DNA from 2 places in the Thermobacillus sp. genome. Region 2 is predicted to be linked to the other one. Evidence: predicted binding sites of a transcription regulator. Region 2 holds the regulator's gene; the other holds the start of a gene.

Region 1 (8,679 bases), on a different contig from region 2:
GCTTCCGTATCGCCGTGGTGCGACGCGACGCTGTTGATGACGACAGGGTGTTCCTTGTACTTCTTCGTCAGCTCGACGCCGATCTCGACATGAGAACCTTCCACTTCGTGGTCCAGCGCTTTGCCGATGTCGTGCAACAGTCCCGCCCGCCGGGCCAGCATGACGTCTTCGCCGAGCTCGGCGGCCATCAGACCCGCCAGATAGGCCACTTCGATCGAGTGCTTGAGCACGTTCTGGCCATAGCTTGTACGATAGCGCAGACGTCCGAGAATCTTGATCAGATCCGGATGCAGTCCGTGAACGCCGACCTCGAACGTCGCCTGTTCGCCGTATTCGCGGATCCGCTCGTCGATTTCCTTGCGGGATTTCTCGACCATTTCCTCGATCCGCGCCGGGTGAATGCGTCCGTCCGCCACCAGTTTCTCCAGCGCGGTGCGCGCGATTTCGCGGCGGATCGGGTCAAACCCGGACAGGATAACCGCTTCCGGCGTGTCGTCGATAATCAGATCGATGCCGGTAAGCGTCTCCAGCGCGCGGATGTTGCGGCCTTCCCGGCCAATGATGCGGCCTTTCATCTCCTCGTTCGGCAGCGCGACGACCGAAACGGTCGTCTCGGCCACATGGTCGGCCGCGCAACGCTGAATCGCCAGGGAGATGATGTTTCTCGCCTTCTTGTCCGCTTCTTCCTTGGCCTGCTGCTCGATATCTTTGATCATCTGTGCCGTCTCGTGACGGATTTCCTGCTCGACATTCGACAGAATGATCTGTCTGGCCTCTTCCGAAGTCAAGTTGGAGATGCGCTCCAACTCCTGAACTTGCTGACGATATATCGCGTCAATCTGTTCTTGCGTTTCCTCGATTCGCTTCTCTTTGTTGGCCACTTGCTCTTCCTTGCGCTCCAGCGCTTCCAGCTTGCGGTCCAGCGACTCTTCCTTCTGCTGCAGACGCCGTTCCAGGCGCTGCAATTCATTCCGGCGTTCGCGTGTTTCCCGTTCCGCTTCGGCTCGGAGTTTGTGTACTTCGTCTTTCGCCTCGAGAATCGTCTCCTTCTTCAGCGCGTCGGCTTCCTTGCGTGCGTTCTCCAGAATCTGCTCGGCAGCCTTCTCCGCGCTCGAGATTTTCGCTTCGGCGATCGATTTCCGTACCCAGTAGCCAATGCCAAAAAATACTGCGCCAACAACGAGAACGATCGGGAGCCAGATCCAGATTTCGATAGGCATCCTCTCACCTCCTCGTTCTCACCAAAGCCGAAGCCATGGATCGTATTCGGTTCTCAGCCGGTGTTCCACCGTTTCTTTCGGTTCATGTCGAAAAAGATCGGTTCGAATCAATTTCTGGAAGGAAAATCGATTCAAAAAGAAGGAATACAGAATCATTTTATCTTTTGTGAAAATCAATTGTCAAGCAATCGCCCGGGCGCCGTCAGTCCCCGTAAAAGCCGTCATCCTCCGCATCCGCCGCCCCGTCTCCGGCCGCGGCGCGGACGGCTTCCCGCACGACGCTTCCGGTATATCCGCGGCGGTACAGAAACTGCGCAAGCTTGCGCGTGCGGTCCCGGAATTCGCCCCGGAGCGAAGGCCATTTCTTGAGCGCCGCCTCGACGGCCGCGCGCCGCTCCGTCTCCGGATGGAGGTTCCGGATCGCCGCATCCGCCTCACCCCGGCTGATGCCTTTCCTCAATAATTCACTCCGGATCAAATTTCTTCCTTTATAATAGCCTTCCGCCCGCACGCGCGCGAACTCCCGCGCATACCGGCTGTCGTCAAGGTAGCCTTCCCGCGCGAGCCGATCCAGCGCCGCCTTCGAGACCTGCTCGGGGAACCCCCGGCGCGACAGGTACAGCGCCAGTTCCTTCCGGGTGCGGCTGCGCCGGCCGAGACTCGCCAGCGCCGCCCCGTAGGCTTCCTGTTCGTGCGCCTCGCGCCCGATTTCGGCCAGCTGTTCCTCATCCAGCTCCGTTCCCTTGAACAGACGATGGCGTATCAGCACATCCTCGTGCACGACGAGCAGCGGCTCGTCTTCCCCATCTCCGTAAATGACGTAGCGGCCTTTCCCGTCCCGTTCGACCGCGCGGATCTTGTGCGGCATGAACGCTCCTCCTCAAGCAAAAACGGCTTGCGCGTCCACAATGGAAGGCGCGCCCGTTTATTTCTTTTAAAGCGACGCGGGCACCTTGGCAGAAGGTGCCCGCGTATCCTTACGCTTCGAAATCGTCTTCGAATTCGTCGTCCTCATCCGGCGAAGCAGCGAAGGCCGACGTTGCCGACGCGCCGATCAGATTGCTGGCGTCGCGGATTTGCTTCTCGATCTTGGCCGCGATGTCGGGACGGTCCTTCAGATATTGCTTCGCGTTCTCCCTGCCCTGGCCGAGCCGTTCGCCTTCGAACGAGAACCATGCCCCGCTCTTCTGGATGATATCCAGCTCCGTGCCGATGTCGATCAGGCTGCCTTCCTTCGAGATGCCTTCGCCGTACATGATGTCGATTTCCGCCTGTTTGAACGGCGGCGCCACCTTGTTCTTCACGACCTTGATGCGCGTCCGGTTGCCGACGAGCTCGCTGCCCATCTTGATCGTCTCGACGCGGCGCACTTCCAGCCGCACGCTCGCGTAGAACTTCAGCGCGCGTCCGCCCGGCGTCGTCTCCGGATTGCCGAACATGACGCCGACTTTCTCGCGGAGCTGGTTGATGAAGATCGCGATCGTCTTCGATTTGCTGATCGCGCCGGACAGCTTGCGCAGCGCCTGAGACATGAGCCGGGCCTGGAGGCCGACATGCGAATCGCCCATCTCGCCCTCGATCTCGGCTTTCGGCACGAGCGCCGCAACCGAGTCGATGACGATGATGTCGATGGCGCCGCTGCGCACGAGCGCTTCCGCGATCTCGAGCGCCTGTTCGCCCGTATCGGGCTGCGAAAGCAGCAGCTCGTCGATGTTCACGCCGAGCTTGCTCGCATAGAGCGGGTCAAGCGCATGCTCCGCGTCGATGAACGCGGCTTGGCCGCCGATCTTCTGCACTTCGGCGATCGCATGCAGCGCGACCGTCGTTTTTCCGGACGATTCGGGCCCGTAGATTTCAATGATCCGTCCCCTCGGCATGCCGCCGACACCAAGGGCAATATCCAGCGCCAGCGAGCCGCTGGGCACGGTCTCGACCGTAAGACCTGCCTGCTCGCCCAGCTTCATGATGGAACCTTTGCCGAATTGTTTCTCAATCTGGCGCAAAGCCATTTCCAACGCCGCACGGCGATCCGACACAATACCACTTCCTTTGCCGTTATGATCCCATATTAAAGCATTTCCGGGCGATTGCCAAGTAGTTTTTCGAACATACATTCGCATTTTTTCTTCGGTGACGCGCCCGACCCGAAACAGAAAAAGAACCGCAGCAAAGCAATCTTCGCTGCGGTTCTTCCGTCAACTGACACCTATTATATCCGCCGAGGGAAGGCTTGGCAATCCTGTTCACGAATTTTTCACAATTCCGTTCAGCCGCTCCCAAAGCCGGTACAGCGCATGCTTGGCGGCCCGCAGACGGATGCCGGCCCGGCCGCCCGACAGCTTCAGCTCATGCACTTCGGTGCGGCCGCCCCGCTCGGCGACGGCAACATAGACGAGGCCGGGCGGCTTCCCCTCCGACGGCGCCGGGCCCGCGACGCCGGTGATCGCGATCGCATAGTCGCTTCCGGCGCGCTCGAGCGTCCGCACGGCCATCGCCTCGGCCGTCTGCGCGCTGACCGCGCCCGGCGCGTCCGGTCCTTCGAGCAGATCGGCCGGCACGCCGAGCAGATTTCGCTTCATCGCATTCGTATAGACCACGAAGCCGCCAGCGAACGCCTCGCTGCTGCCCGGAACGCTGGTGAGCAGCTCGGCGAGCAGCCCGCCCGTGCAGCTTTCCGCGGCGGCAGCGGTCTTGCCGGAAGCGCGCAGCAAATCGACAACCGTCTGCTCCAGCGGCACATCCTCCCTCGCATACAGATACCGGCCGGCCAGCCGTTCGATGGCTGCCGCCGTTTCGCCGAGCCTGGCCGCCGCTTCCGCTTCGCTTGCCGCTTTCGTCGAAAGCCGGATCGCCACCTCGCCCTCCTTCGCGTACGGCGCGATCGTCGGGTCGGTCTGCCGCTTGATCAGATCGATCAGCAAATCTTCAAGCGCCGACTCGCCGATGCCCGCGAAGCGAAGCGTCATCGAATAGAGCGGACGGCTCTCGCCGAGCTGCCGGAGCAGCCACGCAGTCGCCGGTCCGTCGAACATCGGCTTCATCTCGCCGGGCGGACCGGGAAGCAGCACGTAGTGCGTGCCGTCCGCCGTGAGCGCGTTGCCGACCGCGAGCCCCGTCTCGTTCGGCAGCGGCTCGCTGCCTTCGATCATGAGCGCCTGGCGCCGGTTGCTTTCGATGAGCATCAGCCTGCCTGCCAGCCGCTCCTCGATCTTCTTCATGGACGGCTCGTGCACGATCAGCTTCCGGCCCAGATAGTCGGCAAGCACGTCTTTCGTCAGATCGTCCTGCGTCGGTCCGAGTCCGCCCGTGAACAGGAGCAGATCCGCCCGGCCCCGCGCCGTCTCGATCGCCTGCCGGATTCGGCCCGCGTTGTCTCCGACGACCGTCTGGAAGTAAACGTCGATGCCGAGGGCGGCGAGTCCCTGCGAGAGATATTGCGCATTCGTATTGACAATCTGTCCGAGCAGCAGCTCCGTCCCTACGGCGATGATTTCGGCTTTCACCGGTCAAGTCTCCTTTCCAATCAAGCGCCGTCCCCTGCCGGGCGGGCGCAAGCGATTTTGCACAGGAATATCAGCTCATCCTTAAGCTTATATGGTCTCGGGCTTGAAAAGCAACTGCCGGACATGAAGCGGCTCACACACGCTACGAACATACCCGCCACAAAGGCCTCATGGAGCGGTTGATATCCCCTTGAAGCATGTAGTGCAAAAATGCACTATTTTTTGCCTGATATAGGCGTTACATACTTATATGGTGATAATTTTCGATACGTGAAGCGAATGAAGATTTCATTGTGCATCGGCGCCTACCCCGGCAAGGACGTCATCTGGCATCTGGAGAAGATCAGGGAACACGGATTTCACGGGCTCCGCCTGGTGGGACCTCGACGATCTGGACCGCATCGCCAGGGAGCAGGAGTGCATCGCCCGGATCGTCGCGACGTGCACAAGGTTCATCAGCCTGGTGGACGAGACGTGCCGCGAAAGCTTACATCGCCGGCCTGACGGATTTGTCGGCCTCGAGTGCCGATACTCCATCGATACCGACGAGGCGCTGGAGCAGTTCAAGCGGGATGTGCTGGCGAAGGTGTAAACTTGCGAACATGCGGAAGGGCAGAGCCCCCGCGCGAGTCTCTGCCCTTCATTGCTGCACTTATTGCACCGGAATGAGATTTTTGTTCTTGACGAAGTAGTCGATGCCCGAATAGACGGTGATGACGGCCGCCACCCATGTCATCACGATGTCGAACGGAATGCTGACCAGCGCGAACGGAAAGTTGTTGAGCAAGAGGGCGATGATCATCGTAATCTGCACGCCGGTCTTCCATTTCCCCCAGCGGCTGGCGGCGAGCACCTTCCCTTCGAGCAGGGCGACCTGGCGCAAGCCTGTGACGGCGAATTCGCGGCTGATGATGACGATGGCGATCCAGGCGTCGAGCTTGTCCATCTCGACCAGTGAGATGAGCACGGCCGCGACCAGCAGTTTGTCCGCCAGCGGGTCAAGCAGCTTTCCCAGATTCGTCACCAGCTTGTTCTTCCGCGCGATATACCCGTCCAGCCCGTCCGTGCTGGCGGCAATGATGAAGATGAGTGCGGCGACGATCTGATTGTAGGTGATCGAAAAGTTCTCGAACGCGATCGGCTCGAAATCGATTCGGGCGAGCAGGAAGAACATGATGATCGGGACCAGGAAGATGCGGGCCAGCGTAATGCGGTTGGCGAGATTCACACCACTCCCTCCCCCGACAGGTCAAACTCGAAAGCATGCGTGATGCGCACGCGCTGAATCGAACCGATCTCCGGACGGCATCCGGTGATAAACACTTCGCCGTCCACCTCCGGCGCGTCGTAAGGGGAGCGGCCGACGTAGACGTCGCTCCGCCCGTCGTATCTTTCGACCAGCACGTCGATCACTTGCCCGATCCGCTTGGCGGCGGTCTCCTTCGACACTTCGCGCTGCACTTCCATCAGCGCCGCCGCCCGGTATTCCTTCACGTCATCCGGAACATGATCCGGCAGTCTTGCCGCCGGCGTATCCTCTTCCTTCGAGTAAGTGAACACGCCGAGCCGGTCGAACTTCATCTCGCGGACGAAATCGCACAGCCGCTCGAAATCTTCCTCCGTCTCGCCCGGGAAGCCCACGATGAGCGACGTGCGAATCGCGGCGTCCGGCATTCGCGCGCGGATCTTCGCGATCAGCTCGCGGGCGTCGCGCTGCCGTCCGGGCCTGCGCATCCGCTTCAGAATGAGATCCTCGCTGTGCTGCAGCGGAATGTCGAAGTAGTTGCAGATTTTCGGATTGGAAGCGAACGTCTCGATCAGCTCATCCGTGAAAAACCCGGGATAGGCGTAATGGAGCCGAACCCAGGCGATGCCTTCGACTTCGCTGACGCGGTTCAGCAATTCGGGCAGCTTGAACGTTCCGTACAGATCAGTGCCGTAATTGGTGGAATCCTGGGCGATGAGGCAGATTTCCTTCACGCCCTGGGCCGCGAGCGACTCGACTTCACGGACGATCGACTCGATCGAGCGGCTGCGGAACTTGCCGCGCATCAGCGGAATGCTGCAGAACGTGCAGGCGTTGTCGCAGCCCTCCGCAATTTTCACATATGCGGTATAGCGCGGCGTCATGACCCGGCGCGGCAGCGCCTGGTCGTAGTCGAAGGCCGGGTGCCCCACCCGCACCGGCTTCTTCCCGCCGAGCGCATCGGCCACGATATCGGCGATATGATGGAAATCGCCCGTCCCGACGATGCCGTCGATCTCGGGCATCTCTTTCATCAATTCTTCCTTGTACCGCTGCGTCAGGCAGCCCGAAACGATGAGCGCCTTCAGCCTTCCCGTCTCCTTCAGTTCGGCCAGTTCCAGAATCGTATTCACCGATTCTTCCTTCGCCGCGTCGATGAAACCGCATGTATTCACGATAACGACCGTCGCGTCTTCCGGACGGTCGACCAGTTCATAACCGCGCTCATGCACCAGGCCGGACATAATCTCCGAATCGACGAGGTTTTTGTCGCAGCCGAGCGTGACAACGCTCACTTTCTCTCTCATGCAGCATCCTCCATACCGTACCCGTAGGCTGTCCAATTCAGTATAATATACCGATAAAACGGCTGTCAAAAGCGGCAAAACCCGTCACCGCCGCTTGCTGGCGCGGCCGGACGGGCTTGACCTGGCATCAGGAGCGATAGTTGGTGAACTGGAGTTCTACGCCGACATCAGCGGCTTTCAGCATGCGGATGACCGCTTGCAGATCGTCGCGGCTCTTGCCCGAGACGCGGATCTGATCGCCCTGGATCTGGCTTTTCACCTTCAGCTTCGAATCGCGGATCATCGTATTGATCTTCTTCGCCGCATCCTGGTCTATTCCCTGTTTCAGCCTGATTCGCTGCCGGACGGTGCCGAGGGCGGCCGGCTCGATCTTGCCGTATTCCAGATTGCGGATCGGCACGCCGCGCTTTACCATCTTGCCCTGCAAAATATCGATGACGCTCTTCAGCTTGTATTCGTCATCCGATACGACGACGAGCTCGTCTTTCTCGATCGTGATGCTGCTCTTCGAGCCCTTGAAGTCAAAGCGGGTCTCGATTTCCTTCTCCGCCTGCCGGACGGCGTTGGTGAGCTCCTGCATGTCCACCTTCGAGACGATATCGAACGATGCCTCCGAAGCCATCGGCCGCACTCCTTCCATCTTGTTCCGGTATCTGCTTAACAGCATACCACGTTGCAAGACAAGACGGAAGCCGCCCGGCTGCGGTTTGCAGCCGGGCGGCCAATTTTCGCTGCTGTGCCGGCGGGCCTAACGTTCGCGCGCCGGGCTTCTGAACATGTCGAGAATGCCGAGCACGATATGGGCAAGTCCGAATCCGAGGATGCCGTATCCCCATGCGTTCGGAATGAGATACCAGCCGAGCAAGCTGACGACAACGCCGAGTCCGGTGACGATCCAGCTTGTGGACATGAGATCTGCCTCATTTCGTATGGATTGACGTCTGATGTCGTCAGTGTGCCCGGACACCGCATAAATTATGCACGTTGCGCGGCTCACGCCCCCGGAATGCCGGCCGCGCCTTCCGTCTCCGGTTCGATGAGAAACCGCCGGACGTTGTCGTCGCCGTCCGGCAGCACGACGCCGTCGATCCGGATTTCGACGCTTCGCGTCGAGCCGATGTTCAGGAACACCGGTCCCGAGAGCTCGTACGAAATGACGACGGGACCTTTCTCTTCCTTATAGTGAATCTTCTCGCCGGTCCGGCTGCCTGTCCGGATTTCAACCCAGCTTCGTTTGCCGTCCGCCACTTCCACCTCGTAGCGATGGGTGTCGCCGGGCGTTACCGCATACCGTTCGACACTTCCGGATTTCTCAAGGAAGGTGAGCGTCGTCTGCTGGACTTCCGGCTCATCCGGAATGACCGGTGTGTCCGATCCCGTCTCACCGTTTGCTCCCGTGACGT
Region 2 (8,679 bases):
AACGTAAATTCTCGGATCGGGCCAACTGGCGGCGCATCCTGCGCAGAAGCTACAGCTGTCTGGCGCTTGACGGCGACGACTACCGCGGCTTGGTCACGTTCTATAGGATTCATGAGCTCCGCGAGCCGCTCTGGAAAGAATACAACGGACGCAGGCTCTGTCTGGCGAACCGGGGCTATCTGTGGATGCAGCATTTTCCGAAGGGCGAACATTTCGTTGTCACGACGATGTTCGATGACAAGGGCAAAGTCGTGCAATGGTACATCGACATTTGCAAAAATCAGGGCATGACCGACCAGAAGGTGCCGTGGTTTGATGATCTGTACCTGGACATCGTCGTGCTGCCGACGGGGGAAGTTTACCTCCTCGACGAGGACGAACTGGAAGAAGCGGTGAAAAACGGCGAGGTGACGAAGCGCGACGCGGAGATGGCGCGCAGAACCGCCGAACGGCTGCTGTCGATGATCCGGAACGGCCGGTTCCGTTATTTCACGCTCAGCCTGCGGCACCGCAAACAGCTTGCGGAACGGATCGTCGGGAAAGATCCGTCATGAAGGCGGCGGAAGCGCAGGCCGTCCGCCGGCGGAAACGCCGATCCGGACTGCCGGTGCGTCTGCTGAAGGGAGCCCTGTCTGCGGCCGTCGCCTGCGCGGGCTGGATCGCCTGGATTTATTGGAAGATCGAATCGTTCGAACCGAAGATGGAACTGCCCGAATATGACGCCGGCATCGTGCTCGGTGCGGCCCTCTGGAACGGCGAGCCGAGTCCGGGTCTGAAGGAACGGCTGGACAAGGCGTTCGAACTGTACCGCGAAGGCCGGTTCCGCGTGTTTATCCTGACCGGCGGCTATGACCATGCGGGTTCCCGGCTGACGGAAGCCGAAGGGATGAAGCACTATCTGGCCGCACTCGGCGTGCCGGAAGACCGGCTCCTGCTCGAGCCCGAAGCGCGGAGCACCTATGAGAATCTGGCGTTCAGCCGGGACGTCATGGATCGGGAAAGGCTTCGCACGGCGCTCATCGTGACGCACGATTTCCATGCGGCTCGGGCGCGGGATGTCGCGCGCTGGCTCGGCTACGAACAGCCGGGGTTCGCGGCGGCGGAATCGTCCGTGCTTCCCGCGTCGCAGAGACATGTCCGGGAAATCGCGGCTTTCACGAAGTGGAAGCTCGACAGCGTGCTGCTGCGCATCGGCCTGCAAATTCCCGACCGGCCCGGCTTGTGAACCTTGCGCGTCCGCATCCGATTCTGCTAATATCTCGGACCGCTCGCGAATAAGATGGATAAGGCATCAGGCGGACCGTCGACATCGTCCGATCTATCTGAGAAGGATGGGATGTTCTTGATGAACGGACGCGCAGCAGCGGCGGGCGGCACGGGAGCGCCCAGACCTTCGCGGCAGATCAGCATCGTCCTGCGGCCCGTCGAGCCGGCCGCATCACCTGCGGAACAGCCGGTGAGCGAAATGGTGAAGGGCGTTGAACCGGGCTCGCCTTTCGCCGAAATCCAGCGCGAGCTGGACGCGATGGTCGGCATGGAGAAAGTGAAGGCGCTCATCTACGAGATCTATGCGCTCCTTCATGTGTCCGGTCTGCGGGCGGCGGCGGGGCTGTCGGTCGGCCCCCAGGTGTATCATATGATTTTCCGCGGCAATCCGGGCACGGGCAAGACGACGATCGCACGCATTGTGGCGAAGCTGTTCCAGAAGATGGGCGTGCTGCAGAAGGGACACCTCATCGAGGTGGAGCGGGCGGATCTCGTCGGCGAATATATCGGGCATACGGCGCAGAAGACACGGGACCTCGTGCGCAAGGCGCTCGGCGGCGTATTGTTCGTGGACGAAGCCTACAGCCTCGCACGCGGCGGCGAGAAAGATTTCGGCAAGGAAGCGATCGATACGCTTGTGAAAGCGATGGAAGACTACAAAAATCAGTTCGTGCTCATCCTTGCCGGTTACCCCGAGGAAATCGACATGTTTCTGATGTCCAACCCCGGCCTGCCTTCCCGTTTCCCGATCCGGATCGACTTTCCGGATTATACGGTGGACCAGCTGGTCAAAATCGCCGAGCTGATGGTGAAGGAGCGGGATTACGAGATGCAGCCGCAGGCGGTCGCCAAGCTGCGCCAGCATCTCGCCGAGCTGAAGCGCGAATCGATGTTCGCTTTCAGCAACGCGCGCTATGTGCGCAATGTGATCGAAAAGGCGATCCGCCACCAGGCGGTGCGGCTGCTCAATCTGTACGGCAGCGGCCAGCCCGGCAGGCAGGAGCTGATGACGATCCGGCCGGAAGATTTTCGCTGGGATACGGAGGATGCGTAAAGCCGGCGGACCATACATTTCAGGCAATGAAGGAGCGGTGGCGGCATGACGACGCTGCACGAGACGGCGGCTGACATTCGGGAACGGGCGATTCTGGTCAGCCTGGTGACGGACGAGATGAAGCGCGCCGGCGTCGATCCGGAATACTCGCTGCGCGAGCTTGTCGCGCTGGCCGAAACGGCCGGCGTCGAAGTGCTCACTGCGGTCACGCAGCACCGCGAGGCGCCGGACCCGCGCTTTTTTCTCGGCAAGGGGAAGGTGGAAGAACTGCGCGCGGTCGCGCAGGAGCTCGGTGCGACGACGGCCATTTTCGACCAGGAGCTGTCCGGCGCGCAGGTGCGTAATCTGGAGGAAGGGCTCGACCTGAAGATCATCGACCGGACGCAGCTCATTCTCGACATTTTCGCAGGCCGCGCAAAGACGCGGGAAGGCATCATCCAGGTCGAGCTTGCCCAGCTCAGCTATCTGCTGCCGCGCCTTGCGGGCCACGGCAAGAATCTGTCGCGGCTCGGCGGCGGCATCGGCACGCGGGGGCCGGGCGAGACGAAGCTGGAGACGGACCGCCGCCATATCCGCGAGCGGATCGCGGATCTGAAGCGGCAGCTCAAGGAAGTGGTCCGCCACCGCAGCGTGCAGCGCGAACGCCGGCGCAAGACGGGCGTCACGCAGGTCGCGCTCGTCGGCTATACGAACGCCGGCAAGTCGACGCTGCTCCGCGAGCTGACGAATGCGGATGTGTACGTCGAGAACCAGCTGTTCGCGACGCTCGATTCGACTTCGCGCGCCTGGACGCTTCCGGACGGGACCGAGGTCGTCCTGACGGATACGGTCGGCTTTATCCAGAACCTGCCCCACGAGCTGGTGGCCGCATTCCGGTCGACGCTCGAGGAAGCGGCGGAAGCCGATCTCATCCTCCATGTCGTGGACAGCTCGTCGCCGTACCGGGAGGAGCAGATGGCGGTCGTCGATCGGATTTTGACCGAGCTCGGAGCCGGAGACAGGCCGCGGATCGTGCTGTACAACAAGATCGACCTGTGCACGAATGAGGAACTGCATCTGCTCCGGCGGGACGGGGACGCGCTGCTCGTCAGCGCGTTCTCGGCAAGCGACCGGGAGGCGATCGGCCGCGCCGTGCAGGACAAGCTGACCGGCGAAATCCGTTCGTTCGCGATTCCCGCCGCAAGGGGCGATCTGATCGCCCTTGCGCACCGGATGGGTGAAGTTGTCGAACAGTCGGTCTCGGACGACGGGGAGACGATGCGGATTGCGGTACGGCTGAACAAGCGCGAATATGAGGTGAGCGGATATAAGCTGCAGCCTTATGCGCTGTAGGCTGGGGCCAGGTTCGTTCCGGACCTGGCTATTCTGTTTCGCCGCCTTGCGATTGATTACCGGAAACGAAATGTGCTTTAATGGGTCTGACAATTATGAAGCGATGGGATGGAGACTGGATGATTCACGGCATTGACAGCGAACTGCTCCGTCTCGCCGAGGCGGTGGAAGAGCGGATCGCCCCGCGGCTCCGCGAGGCCGACCGGATCGCGGAACGGAACCAGTGGAAAGTGATCCGCGCGTTTCAGCGCCACAAGGTGAGCGATTTTCATCTGAACGGTTCAACCGGATACGGATACAATGACAGCGGGCGCGAGGCGCTCGACCGGGTGTATGCCGACGTGTTCGGCGCGGAGGCGGCGCTCGTGCGGCCGCATTTCGCATCCGGCACGCATACGATCAGCTGCGCGCTGTTCGGCGTGCTCCGGCCGGGGGACGAACTGCTCTACATGACCGGGCGGCCGTATGACACGCTGCACAAAGTGATCGGCGAGCCGGGAGACGGCAAGGGATCGCTGCGCGATTTCGGCATCGGCTACCGGGAGGTGCCGCTGGCCGAAGGCGGCCGCGTCAACTGGGACGCCGTGCTGGACGCGATCGGCGAGCGGACCCGCGTCATCGCCATCCAGCGGTCGCGCGGCTACGACTGGCGCGCATCGTTCACCGTGGACGAGATCGGCGAGATGGTGCGCCGGGTGAAGGCGGTCAAGCCCGACGCCATCGTCTTCGTCGACAATTGCTACGGCGAATTTACCGAGGAGACGGAGCCGACGGAGGTCGGCGTCGATCTGATGGCCGGCTCGCTGATCAAAAATCCCGGCGGCGGGCTGGCGCTGTCCGGCGGCTACATCTGCGGCCGGGCCGATCTCGTGGAGAAGGCGGCCGGCCGGCTGACCGCGCCCGGCATCGGCGGCGAAGTCGGCGCGACGGCCGGCATGCAGCGCTGGATGTTCCATGGATTTTTCCTTGCGCCGCACATGGTAGGGCAGGCGGTGAAAGGGAGCATTTTTGCCGCTGCCATGTTCGAGGAGCTGGGCTTCGAGTCGAAACCGCGCTGGAACGAGCCGAGAACCGATCTGATTCAGGCCGTCCGGTTCGATTCGGCCGACTCGCTCATCGCCTTCGTGCAGGGCATCCAGCAGGCGGCGGCCGTCGACGCGCACGCCGTGCCGGAACCGGGCGACATGCCGGGATATGCGCATCCCGTCATCATGGCGGCCGGCGCGTTCGTGCAGGGCGGAAGCCTGGAACTTTCGGCCGACGCGCCGATCCGGGAGCCGTATATCGCGTATATGCAGGGCGGGCTGACGTACGCGCACGCAAAACTTGGGGTGCTTTCCGCCTTGACACGGCTTGCCGAACGGTCTAACATTGTAATTAAACCTAACATTTCTTGACACGTTTTATTCGTGTCGATACGAGTACCCATACTACAAAAAATTGGAAGGTTGATGCGGCATGGGTGACGAGATCCGCAGAAACATGGCGCTCTTCCCGATCGGCATCGTGATGAAGCTGACGGATTTGACCGCCCGCCAAATCCGCTACTACGAGCAGCACGGTCTGGTCATGCCGGCGCGGACTTCGGGCAACCAGCGCCTGTTTTCGTTCAACGATGTCGAGCGGCTGCTGGAGATCAAGTCCCTGATCGAGAAAGGCGTCAACATCGCCGGAATCAAGCAAGTGATGAATCCGGTTTCAAAGGAATCGGAAGAAGCGACGGTCATTACGCCGCAGACGGAAAGCAAACGCCGCGAACTGACGGATCTGCAGCTCCACCGGCTGCTCAAGCAGCAGCTGCTCGAACGCCGTCCCGGCAGGACATCGCTCATCCAGGGTCAGCTGTCCAGGTTCTACAACAATAAACCTTAATCGCGGCAAGGAGAGGATAAGATGGGCTACACCAAGGAGGACATCCTGCGCATCGCGCGGGAGCAGAACGTCCGGTTCATCCGTCTGCAGTTCACGGATCTGCTCGGGACGATCAAGAACGTTGAAATTCCGCTGAGCCAGCTCGAGAAGGCGCTGGACAACAAGATGATGTTCGACGGTTCCTCGATCGAGGGTTACGTCCGGATCGAGGAGTCCGACATGTATCTGTATCCCGATCTCGATACATGGGTCGTCTTCCCGTGGGTGACGGAAGACCGGGTCGCCCGTCTGATTTGCGACGTGTACATGCCGGACGGGACGCCGTTCGCGGGAGACCCGCGCGGCATTCTGAAACGGGTGCTGAAGGAAGCGGAGGAGCTCGGCTTTTCCACGATGAACGTCGGTCCGGAACCGGAGTTCTTCCTGTTCAAAACCGACGAGCGCGGCAATCCGACGCACGAAGTGAACGACCAGGGCGGCTATTTCGACCTCGCGCCGACCGACCTCGGCGAGAACTGCCGCCGGGAAATCGTGCTCACCCTCGAAGAGATGGGCTTCGAGATCGAGGCTTCGCACCATGAAGTCGCGCCCGGCCAGCACGAGATCGACTTCAAGTATTCCGATGCGGTAACGGCGGCGGACCGGATTCAGACGTTCAAGCTCGTCGTCAAGACGGTTGCGCGGCAGCACGGCCTGCATGCGACGTTCATGCCGAAGCCGCTGTTCGGCGTGAACGGATCGGGCATGCACTGCCATCTTTCGCTGTTCCGGGACGGCGAGAACGCGTTCTACGATCCGGACGATCCGCTCGGTCTGAGCGATACCGCGCGCTGGTTCATGGCCGGGGTGCTGCATCACGCCCGCGGGTTCGCGGCCGTTACGAATCCGACCGTCAATTCGTACAAGCGGCTTGTGCCCGGCTATGAAGCGCCGAACTATGTCGCCTGGTCGGCGAGCAACCGGAGCCCGATGGTGCGCATTCCGGCGTCGCGGGGGCTGAGCACGCGGATCGAGGTGCGCAACCCCGATCCGGCGGCCAATCCGTACCTTTGCCTCGCGGTCATGCTCAAGGCCGGACTTGACGGCATCAAGAACCGGATGAGACTGCCGGCGCCGACGAACCGGAACATCTATGTCATGACCGAGGAGGAACGGATCGAAGAAGGCATCCAGATGCTGCCCTCGAGCCTGCGCGAAGCGCTGGACGAGCTGATCCGCGACGAAGTGATCTGCGAGGCGCTGGGGGATCACGCCCTGTCCTATTTCTACGAACTGAAGGAAATCGAATGGGACATGTACCGCATGCAGGTTCACCAGTGGGAACGCGATCAATATTTGACGCTGTATTGATGAATAAGAGCAAAGGAAAAGCCCCGCAAGTTCGGCATCGCTGCCGGACAAGCGGGGCTTCAATATTCGGGCGCCGTATTCAACGGATGCTGCGGAACAATCCGATGACTTTGCCGAGAATCGTGACATGTTTCAGCCGGATCGGCTCCATCGCCGGGTTCTCGGGCTGCAGCCGGATATGGTCGCGCTCCTTGTAGAACGTCTTGACGGTTGCTTCGTCGTCTTCCGTCATCGCGACGACGATGTCGCCGTTCTGCGCCGTCTGCTGCTGGCGCACGATGACATAGTCGCCGTCGTGGATGCCGGCTTCGATCATGCTGTCGCCCTTGACCGTAAGCATGAACACATCGTCATCACCGGTGAAATGGGCGGGGAGGGGGAAATATTCCTCGATGTTCTCCGTCGCCGTGATCGGCGCGCCGGCCGTTACCTTGCCGACGACCGGGACGCGGGTGACGGCGAGCGGGAACGGCAGCTGATCTTCGTTGTCGTCATCCAATATTTCGATCGCGCGCGGTTTGGTCGGATCGCGGCGGATGAGTCCCTTCTTCTCCAGCCGATCCAGGTGGCCGTGGACGGTCGAGCTGGAAGCAAGGCCGACGGCTTCACCGATTTCCCGAACGGAAGGGGGATAGCCTTTCTCCCGGACTTCCCGTTTAATGAATTCCAGTATGGCTTGCTGGCGGTTGGATATTCTGGACACGGCATTCACTCCATCAAATATTGGTTACACCAAATTATAGCACAGAACCCGAGTTCGCACAAACATTCGTTCTCGAAAACACAGGTTCGCATTTTTGCAGGAAATCCGGCGGACGGCTCAAAGCGGGAACATGCATTCCCGGAACAAATGTTCTAAAAATGATTGACGGCAAACAGATGTTCGTGTTATGATGGGATTACAAAACGAGAACGTTTGTTTGGGGTGTTGGCCATGATGTATGTAAGTGAATGCCGGTCCTATCGTTCCATCCAAGAAAGCCGTCCTGGCGAAGTTGGACAGACTTCCGCGGTTCGCAGGCAACGCGCGGCGAGCGGGGAACGGATCACTTTCATGCGTTATGCCGCAGCCATGCTGTTCATCGTGCTGGTCAGCGCGGGTTTCATGATCATGGGAACCGGCGCGTCGGAACGGGTGCCGGCCGAACCGGCTCCCGCGGAATCGGTCATTGTCGTGGATGCCGGCGAGACGCTGTGGGAGATCGCCGCAGCGGCGAAGGCGGAAGGGATGGACACGCGCCGCGCCGTCTATGAAATCCGGAAGCGCAACGGTCTGGACGGCAGTGTGATCCAAGCGGGACAGCAGCTCGTCATCCCGGATTGGTCCGGCCGCTGATCCGGTGCGGAAGCGGAAGACGGGAGCGTCCCTGTCGATTGCCGATGGATTGGCCCGGGAACGGTTCAAGCCGTTTCCGGGTTGTTTTTGTTTTGTTGTCGGCTTGACAACGATCCGGCCGGGATGTCAAAGTAAGGTGTGGTATGTCAGGGGTATGGGAGGCACATCACGCATGGACGAATTGACGGCGCGCATCAACGAGCTTGCCCGCAAGCACAAGACGATCGGTCTCACGCCGGAAGAGACGGCGGAGCGGGACAAGCTGCGCAGGCAATATCTGGCGCGTTTCCGAAGCAATCTGAAACAGCAGCTCGACGCGATCCGCTGGACGGATGAAACAGGCGGCACGTTGAAGCATTAGCGTATAGAAGGGGGAGCTGGCATGTCCCGCTCTTGGGAACGGAAAGTCCGCAAGAACACGGAACAGCTGAACAAACGGCGCAAGAAAGCCGGTCTCAAAGCCGTCGCT

What was found. Region 2 encodes LexA, which represses DNA repair genes until DNA is damaged. Its sites were predicted from a motif close to CGAACATATGTTCG; they were not measured.
Region 1: a site for LexA is predicted at 3,324-3,337, ahead of recA (recombinase RecA). Genes of this name have one in related genera too.

The regions. Positions count from the first base shown of each region.
Region 1 is NZ_QEWA01000029.1:77,076-85,754, reverse strand. Features, by position in the region: gene rny (ribonuclease Y) at 1-1,220, opposite strand, end outside; gene C6W55_RS04640 (regulatory protein RecX) at 1,423-2,088, opposite strand; gene recA (recombinase RecA) at 2,198-3,256, opposite strand; gene C6W55_RS04630 (competence/damage-inducible protein A) at 3,464-4,723, opposite strand; gene C6W55_RS04625 (hypothetical protein) at 5,187-5,315, shown strand; gene pgsA (CDP-diacylglycerol--glycerol-3-phosphate 3-phosphatidyltransferase) at 5,376-5,951, opposite strand; gene rimO (30S ribosomal protein S12 methylthiotransferase RimO) at 5,948-7,276, opposite strand; gene C6W55_RS04610 (YajQ family cyclic di-GMP-binding protein) at 7,404-7,898, opposite strand; gene C6W55_RS04605 (hypothetical protein) at 8,025-8,186, opposite strand; gene C6W55_RS04600 (helix-turn-helix domain-containing protein) at 8,270-8,679, opposite strand, start outside.
Region 2 is NZ_QEWA01000033.1:107,748-116,426, reverse strand. Features, by position in the region: gene C6W55_RS06685 (ribonuclease FAU-1 family protein) at 1-554, shown strand, start outside; gene C6W55_RS06680 (SanA/YdcF family protein) at 551-1,225, shown strand; gene C6W55_RS06675 (AAA family ATPase) at 1,346-2,320, shown strand; gene hflX (GTPase HflX) at 2,366-3,652, shown strand; gene C6W55_RS06665 (methionine gamma-lyase family protein) at 3,772-5,049, shown strand; gene C6W55_RS06660 (MerR family transcriptional regulator) at 5,111-5,524, shown strand; gene glnA (type I glutamate--ammonia ligase) at 5,546-6,874, shown strand; gene lexA (transcriptional repressor LexA) at 6,954-7,577, opposite strand; gene C6W55_RS06645 (LysM peptidoglycan-binding domain-containing protein) at 7,929-8,210, shown strand; gene C6W55_RS06640 (DUF896 domain-containing protein) at 8,383-8,571, shown strand; gene C6W55_RS06635 (hypothetical protein) at 8,593-8,679, shown strand, end outside.